Regions from separate parts of the Streptomyces sp. NPDC012835 genome, predicted to be linked through region 2. Evidence: riboswitches for the same ligand, from Rfam matches in the RefSeq annotation. Region 2 holds a riboswitch; the other holds the start of a gene.
The links. A riboswitch is a leader RNA that binds a small molecule or an ion and turns the genes downstream of it on or off. The one in region 2 is predicted to bind S-adenosylmethionine.
Positions count from the first base shown of each region.

Region 1: another riboswitch for S-adenosylmethionine. It lies ahead of ACFY6S_RS01695 (putative leader peptide); the one in region 2 lies ahead of ACFY6S_RS01200 (glutathione S-transferase C-terminal domain-containing protein).

Region 1 covers NZ_JBIBBW010000001.1:417,294-421,431, forward strand. Annotated here, with positions in the region: gene ACFY6S_RS01680 (LLM class flavin-dependent oxidoreductase) at 1-257, opposite strand, end outside; gene ACFY6S_RS01685 (NtaA/DmoA family FMN-dependent monooxygenase) at 254-1,630, opposite strand; gene ACFY6S_RS01690 (LLM class flavin-dependent oxidoreductase) at 1,650-2,885, opposite strand; gene ACFY6S_RS01695 (putative leader peptide) at 2,959-3,078, opposite strand; SAM riboswitch class IV at 3,125-3,235, opposite strand; gene ACFY6S_RS01700 (class II aldolase/adducin family protein) at 3,452-4,111, opposite strand; gene otnK (3-oxo-tetronate kinase) at 4,108-4,138, opposite strand, start outside.
Region 2 covers NZ_JBIBBW010000001.1:311,227-315,364, reverse strand. Annotated here, with positions in the region: gene ACFY6S_RS01215 (MmgE/PrpD family protein) at 1-70, shown strand, start outside; gene ACFY6S_RS01210 (helix-turn-helix domain-containing protein) at 131-1,006, shown strand; gene ACFY6S_RS01205 (nuclear transport factor 2 family protein) at 963-1,331, opposite strand; gene ACFY6S_RS01200 (glutathione S-transferase C-terminal domain-containing protein) at 1,646-2,428, opposite strand; SAM riboswitch class IV at 2,645-2,789, opposite strand; gene ACFY6S_RS01195 (LLM class flavin-dependent oxidoreductase) at 2,951-4,024, opposite strand.

The DNA of each region.
Region 1 (4,138 bases), 110 kb from region 2:
AGCAGACTGAGCGTGGTCACGGCGGTGAACAGCCGGATCCTGGAGGTGAGGGCGGCGATATGGCTGAGCACGACCGGCGGTGAGGAGGAGAGGAACGGCCGCTCGTGCCGCTCCCCCACGCCGAAGCCGTCGAACCCCAGCTCCTCGGCGAGCAGCGCGTTGTCCAGGACCTCGCGGAAGCGCTCCCCGGTCGGCTTGCGGACCCCGGTCACCGGGTGTGGAGTGTGTGCGATCAGGGTGATGGCCAGGAACTTCACGAGGCCACCCGCTCCCCCGTCGGCCGCGCTTCTGGGTAGGCCAGGCCGAGGTGGTCGCGCAGGGTGGTGCCCTCGTACTCCGTACGGAACACACCGCGCTCCTGGAGCAGCGGAACCACGGTGTCGGCGAAGACGTCCAGGCCGCCGGGGATGATGTGCGGGGCGAGGATGAAGCCGTCGCTGACATCGGACTGCACGAAGTCGTTGACGGTTCTGGCGACTGTCGCCGGGGAGCCGACGAAGGTCTGACGGCTGCCGGTCTCGATGACCAGGTCCCGGATCGACCAGTTGTTGGCGGCGGCGCGCTCCCGCCACTCCCGCGCGGTGGCCAGCGGGTCGCGGTACATCCGCACCTGGGCCCGGCCGCGGGCGATGGTGTGCGCGCCGGGGTCCGGGTCGATGTCGGGCAGCGGGCCGTCCGGGTCGTACCCGGAGAGGTCGCGGTTCCAGACGAACTCCAGGTGTTTGATGGCCGTGGCGCCGCTGACCTGCTGTCGGCGCACCTCGCGGGCCGCCTCCCGTGCCTCGTCGTCCGTGTCGCCGAGGACGAAGGTCGCCGCGGGCAGGATCAGCAGCTGGTCGGGGGTACGGCCGTGGCGGGCCAGGCGTCCCTTGACGTCCGCGTAGAACGCCTGGCCCTCCTTCAGCGTGCTGTACCGGCTGAAGATCGCGTCGGCGCCGGAGGCGGCGAACTCCCTTCCCTCCTCGGAGTCGCCGGCCTGGAAGATCACGGGGCGGCCCTGCGGGCTGCGCGGGACGTTGAACCGCCCCTCGATGTCGAAGTGCTGTCCCTTGTGCACGAAGGCTCCGGCCCTGGCGTCCCGGAGGAAGGCGCCGGTGGCCGGGTCGGCGACGATCTCGTCCCCGCGCCACGAGTCGAACAGTTCGTTCGCGGTGGAGAGGAACTCCTCGGCGCGGGAGTAGCGCTCCTCCTGCGGGAGGAAGCCGCCGCGGCGGAAGTTCTCGCCGGTGAAGGCGTCCCACGACGTGACGACGTTCCAGGCGGCGCGCCCGTCCGAGAGGTGGTCGAGGCTGGCGAACTGGCGGGCCACCTCGTAGGGCTCGTTGAAGGTGGAGTTGATGGTCCCGGCCAGACCGAGGCGTTCGGTGACGGCGGCGAGGGCGGACAGCACGGTGAAGGTGTCGGGGCGTCCCACCACGTCCAAGTCGTATATTTTTCCTCCCTGTTCGCGAAGGCGCAGCCCTTCGGCGAGGAACAGGAAGTCGAATTTGGCGCGTTCGGCGGTCTGCGCGAAGTGCGCGAAGGAGCTGAACTCGATATGGCTGCCGGCCTCGGGGTCGCTCCACACCGTGGTGTTGTTGACGCCGGGGAAGTGGGCCGCGAGATGTATCTGCTTGAGCGGCTTGCTCATGGTCGGTGTTCCCTCCGGCTCAGGCGGTGGCGTAGCGGTTGGCGGGGCGGGCGAGACCGAGCAGCCCGCGCAGGGTGCCGGCCTCGTAGGCGTCCCGGAAGGCGCCGCGGCGCCGAAGTTCCGGCACCAGACCGCGGGTGATCGCCGCCAGGTCGTGGGGGATCACGGCGGGGCGCAGCCGGTAGCCCGACAGCCCGGCCCGCTGCCACTCCAGGAGCAGGTCGGCCAGTTGTGCCGGAGTGCCGGTGAAGACCTTGGCGTCGCTGGTGAAGGGGCGTCCCGCGAGTCCGTCCAGCCGGTCCCGGCGGGCCGCGGCGGCGCCGGGGTCGTCGTCGAGGAACACCACCAGATCGCCGAAGAGGTGCAGGGGCTCCCGGGCCCGCGCGGTCGTGGCGCGCTCGGAGCGGATCTCGGCGACGATGGCGCGGGCCTGGTCGGCGTCGTGCGGGGTGACGTAACCGAGGTCGGCCGAGCGCGCGATCAGCCGGTAGGGGACGGTGTCGTGTCCCAGGGCGGTGACGACGGGCTGGCCCTGCGGCGGGCGGGGGGTGATGGAGGGGCCCTTGACGTTGAAGTGCCGCCCCGTGAAGTCGATGTAGTGGAGTTTGTCGCGGTCGATGAAGCGGCCGGTGGACGCGGAGCGGATCTCGGCGTCGTCCTCCCAGCTGTCCCAGAGGCGGCGCACCACCTCGATGTGGTCGGCGGCCTCGTCGAAGAGTTCGGCGAGCGCTTCCCGGGTGCCCGGTGTGGACTGTTCCCCGAAGCGGATGGGCGGGATCGCACGGCGGCCGAAGTGCGCCGCCTCGTTCTGCCGGGTCGAGACCTGGACCCGCAGGCCCGCGCGGCCGGTGCTCGCGTAGTCGAGGGTGGCGACGGCCTTGGAGATGTGGAACGGCTCCGTATGAGTGGCGACCACGGTCGGTACGATCCCGATGTGCCGGGTCAGCGGGGCGACGCGTGCGGCGACGAGCACCGCGTCCAGCCGCCCGCGCACCTGGTCGGTGCGTCCGTCGGGTCGCGTGAAGTCCGAGGACTGGAGCCCGAGTCCGTCCTCGATGGTCACGAAGTCGAGCAGGCCGCGCTCCGCCTCCGTGACGAGGCCGGCCCAGTAGGCGGCGGTGAACAGGTCCCGGGGCCGGGCTCCCGGCTCGCGCCAGGCGGCCGGGTGCCAGCCGGCGCCGTCGAGGGCGACGGCGAGGTGGAGCGGGGAGGGCGGGGAGGGCGGGGAAGAGGGCAGCGGAGAGGACGAGGACACGGAAGGGTGCCTTCCTGATCGACCGTGGGTGATCGCCGCCCCTCATCGGGAGGGGCGGGCGCGGCGGAACAGGTCAGGCCCGACAGAGCGCGCCGGCCACGCGCTGGAGGTCGATGTGCGGCCGGGAGTACAGGTGGACGCTTCGTCGCGGGGAGAGAACCCTGGCAGGCGGAAGGGTGAGGGGTGACCTCATGTCCGCCTCCGCTCTTTCGTCTCCGGCGGACCCGAGGGCCTCGCCCGCCCAACGCCCGCGGAATCCGGGCGGACTCCGCCCGGTCGTCGCCCCGAGCACCCCACAGCGGTGGGGCCTGCCGGCCGGCAGGCCGGGCTCGACGCCGACACTCGTGAACCGAACCGAACGTTACGCGCGCCGTCTGCCCCGCGCAATGCCCGGTTTCCGGGGGGCGCGTTCATGGCGGCCCCGCGCACGGCGACGCGTACCGCTCCGCCCGCCGGGGAGAGCGGGCGGAGCGGTACGCGTCGGCGGTGTCGGCGCTCCCCCGCCCGGGCGGCGGCACACGCGTACCGCCCCTGCCGGACCCCCGTCCGGTCGGTCGCGCGCCGTGTCAGTCCGTCCCGCCCTCCCAGGAGCTGCCGTAGCGGTGGGCGAGCGCGGTCGCCTCCTCGGTGGTGAGCAGCCGGGGAGCGGTGTCCTTGAGGAGCAGGGTGAGACGTGCGACCTCCTCCAGCTCGACGGCGGCGTCCACGGCGCGCGCGAGGGTGGTACCGGCCGTGATGGGGCCGTGGTTCTGGAGCAGGGCGGCGCGGAACGGGAAGCCGAGGGCCTCCAGCCGCCGCGCCTGGTCCAGGTCGCCGGGGGCCGCGTACGGGACCAGCGGTGTCTGGCCCACCCGCATCACGAAGTACGGCGTGAGGGGTGCCAGCGCGCTGCGGCGGGACCACGCGGGCAGGCAGGAGCAGGCGGCGGCGTGGGCGCTGTGCAGGTGGACCACGGCGCGGGTGGCGGGGTCACGGCGGTAGAAGGCCCGGTGCAGCGGGAACTCCTTGGACGGTGGTGGCCCTGCCGTATGGCCCTCGTGCAGGGGCGCCCGTGCGTCCAGCACGGCCAGCTGCTCGGGGTCCAGGGCTTCCAGCCGGGCCCCGGTCGGGGTCATGTATATCCGATCGCCGACGCGCACACTGAGGTTGCCGGACGCTCCCGGGCTCAGCCCGGCGGCCGACAGTTCACGTCCGGCCGCGACGAGTTCACTGCGGGCGTCGCTCATGCCAGCTCCTCCCAGGCGCTGGTGAAC
Region 2 (4,138 bases):
CGCGGCGGACCTGGCCGCCATGAACGCCGACCGGCTGCGCCGGTGGTCGGCGCGGGCGCTCGATGTGTGAGCACCCTTGGGTGGGATTTGGCATATTTCAATGGCAACGGGAATACACTAAAGTTAACGCATGCGTTACAACGAATGGCACGCGGTGCGTACCCCGAGCGTCGGTACCCTATTGCGCGAGTGGCGGAACAGACGCAGGATGAGTCAGCTCGAACTCGCGTCCAGAGCGGACAGTTCGGCCCGGCACATCAGCTTCATCGAGACAGGGCGGGCCAGCCCGAGCCGCAACATGCTGTTACGTTTCGCGGACCAGATGGACATTCCCATTCGCGAACGCAACGAGTTGCTGGTCGCCGCTGGATTTGCTCCCTTCTTCCCGGAGAGCTCCTTCAAGGACGCCGACGATCTGAGCGTCGTGCGCGGTGAACTGCGCAGGCTGCTCGTCGCCTACGAACCCAACCCCGTTTTCATCCATGACGCGCAGTACCGCGTCATCGACGCGAACCGCGCCTTCCACACCCTGGTGTCCGGCGTGGCGGAGCATCTCCTGCGGCCGCCGCTGAACATCATCCGCCTGACCCTGCACCCCGAGGGCCTCGCGCCCCGGATACACAACCATCACCTCTGGCGGGCCCATCTGCTGGGACGGCTGCGCCACCGGCTGACCCTGAGCGGCTCGGCGCCCCTGAAGGCCCTGTACGAGGAAGTCAACGGCTATCCCGCCCCCTCGGCCCGGCACGACCAGGTCGACGGCACGGATCCGGGCGGCGACTTCCGCTTCCCCTTCGCGCTGCCGCTGCGACTGGAACACGAGGGGCAGGTGCTGTCCTTCGTCTCGGCCCTGATGACGCTGAGTGCCCCCATCGACGTCACCGTCTCCGAGCTGGAGGTCGAAACCCTGCTGCCCGCCAACCCGGAGACGTCAAAGGCGCTTCAGACGATGCGGGCGGGGGTCACGCGGACGGAACCCGGTCGAGGAATCCGCTCACCGAGCTGATCCGGCCGTCCTCCGCCAGTGTGATCACGTCGGAGCCGCCCGCCGGGGACGACCCGTCCGCCCTCGACACCAGGTCCCACGAGAAGCGCGCGATGTGGTGGTTGCCGTCGACCTCGCCCTTGAGCTTGAAGTCGAAGCCGGGGAACTGCGTGTGCGCACCCTCGATGGCCGCCTGGACGCCCTCGTGTCCCCGGACGTCCACCAGCGGGTCGGTGTACGTGCCGTCCTCGGTCCACGCCTCGGCGACGGCCTTGGCGATGGCCTCGGAGTCGGTGGCGTTCCAGGCGGCCAGGTACCGGTTGACTGCGGTGATGTACTGGGTCACGGAGTGCTTTCCCTTCGGAATGACGGAGTGGACCGTCGTCGTGCGACGACGCCCGCCCCACTCTCCTATCGCAGCGGCCGATCAGTCGATTACTCCGGAGGTAATGGGGAATCCGCGAGTCCGTTACCTCCCCCCGGAACAGCCCTCTCGGACGAAGGAGTTCTCCCTTTCCGTACCTCTGTTCCTCCGCCGTATCCCTCATCCCTCTGATGCGGAGGGCGCGGTGCGACAGGAGAGCGGGGCGGGCGTCGTCGCACGGTGGACACATGGCTCTCGCTCCGTCCGCCGGCGCACACCGCGGCCGGGCCGGTGGCTCACGCCGCGCGGTGCTCCGGCTCGGCCGTGACCCGGAAGGCGGGGTGGTCGCCGAGGCGGCGCACGTAGTCCTGGAGCCGGGAGTACGAGCGGAGGGCGCCGACCGGGCCGAGATGGACGAGCGCCACCCACAGGTCCACGTCGGCGGCCGTCAGCTCGTGGCCCAGCACATAGGCCCGGCCGGCGAGCTGACGGTTGAGCAGGTCCAGCGCCGCCGATCTCCGCGACGGCGGGGCGGCCGGGGTGACGTCCCGGTCCAGCACGTCGCGGAGGGCGTCGATGTCCGGGGCGAGGGACGGCGGGCCGAGTACGGAGGCGCGGGCTCCGTCGCCGCCGGAGAGCGGACCCGCCAGGTCGCGGAGGATGTCGGGGGTGTGATTGCTGACGATGCGCCCGCTCCAGCGGTCGCGCAGCGCGGGTACGGTCAGCGGTCCGTCGTAGCGGTGCGTCGTGGCCTCGTAGGCGCGGCGCAGTGAGGTGAACCCGTCGGGCGTCCCGGCGGGATGTGTCAGGAGGGTGGTGGCGACCGAGCCCCCCAGACCGAGCAGGTCGAGCGTGATCGAGACGCGCAGCGAACGGGGACAGCACGCCGAGAGGTAGAGGTCGTAGCGGTGCGGTGCCGGGTAGAAGCCGCCGGCGAGGCCGATGCCGATCCGGCTGCGGACCCGGCGCGGACGGGGAGACGCCGGGGCCGTCCCGGGGCGTGGCCCCGAAGCCGATGAATTCTGCTGACAGCCGACCGGGTGGGCGGTGCCGGAGACGCGCGTATCTGGCGTGGGCATGACTCTCCCTTGGGGAACGAGTAAGCCGCCGCGGCCTTGTGGGCGTCAGCGGCGTGATGCGGAGCGACTGCGCTGTCCCGTACGGTCCGGATCGCACGGACCGGCCGGGGGATCAGTAAGCGCTGGAGACACGCGACAGATCGATGTGCAGGCGCCTCGTCAAGTCGTTCCTGGGCATTGCCACCCGTTTCACCTTCGGGGGCCTCGCGTGAGGCGAGACCGCGCTTGCCCCACCGCGTCGGCGGGACCCGGTCATCACCCGGAGCACCCCGTCGCGGCGGAAGGGTTGCCTGTCGGCCGGCCGGGGCCGATGACCACAGGTGCGGGCATACCCACGCCGTGGCCGCTGACAATCGTGACCGTCCACATCAGTCTCGGCGCACTCCATGACGCCGTCAAGAAGCCGGGTGGGCGGTCTCATCCGGTGGCCACTCGCCGTGACACTCCTTTCGGGACATGTGTTCCGTCCGGCCGAGGACCGCCCGTCGCGGGTTCCGGTGGAACCCCCGGCGGCCGGGGCCGTCACGCCAGCGGTTCGCGCAGCCTGGGGAGGAGCCGGTCGCCGATCCGGCGGATCTCCTGCTTGTAGGGGGTGTCGGACAGGACGAAGTGGGTGATGCCGAGCGCCCGGTAGTTCTTCAGCGCCGTGGCGACGTCGTCGGCGGAGCCGACCAGCCAGGTGGTCGCCGCTCCTTCACCGCCGAATGTGCCCGGTGTGGTGTAGAGGCAGGTGTCGAGCACCTCGCCGCGTCGGGTGAGGTCGAGGAGCCGCTGCTGCCCGACCGCCCCTCTGTGGTGTCCCGCCCCGGTGGTCCCGCCCGCGTCGACCGCCATCTTCGCGATCCTCGCCTCGGCGTCGCGCCACGCTTCCCCGGTGGTGTCGCGCACCAGGGTGGTGATCCGCAGCCCGAACTCGAGCGGCTTGTGCCGGCGGTCCACCTGCCGGCTCAACGTCCGCAGCCGGGCGATGCGTTCGGCGAGGCCGTCGAGCGGTTCGCCCCACAAGAGCTGCACATCGGCCTCGGCCGCCGACACCCGCTCGGCGGCTTCGGACGCCCCGCCGAAGTAGAGCGTCGGATGTGTCCTCCCCGCGGTGAGGTAGGGACCCGGGGCGAGGGTGGATCCGGTGACCTGGAAGTGCTCACCGCGGAAGGTGACGTCCTCTTCGGTCCACAGGCGCCGCACCAGACGCAGGAACTCCCTTGTACGGGCGTACCGTTGCGCGGGGTCGACGCGGGTGTCGCCGTATGCGGCCGGGTTGTCCAGCCCGCTGACGATGTTGACGAGGACGCGTCCGCGGCTGAGCTGGTCGAGCGTCGCCGCCGCGCTGGCGAAGTTCGCGGGCTGCCAGTAGCCGGGACGGACCGCGATCAAGGGCTTGAACGTCGTGGTCCGGGCCGCCAGCGCCGTGGCGACGGTGAAGGTGTCCGGGCGTCCCCACCCGGCACCGAGCAGGGCGCCGCCCCAGCCGTGCTCCTCGGCCGTACGGGCGAGGTCGGTCGAGTACTCGATGGAGCCCCAGCCGGATGTGGTGTCGTCACCCCGGTGGCCCGGTTCGACGGTGTTGGGGATGTACCAGAGGAATTCCTGACCCATGAAGCTTCCGATCGCTGCTCGACCGGTCCGGCGCGCCGCGGGCGGCCCCGGTGCCGGTGATGGGGGAGTGGGATGTCGGAGAGGGGCCGTCCCGACCGCGCCGGGACACGCGGC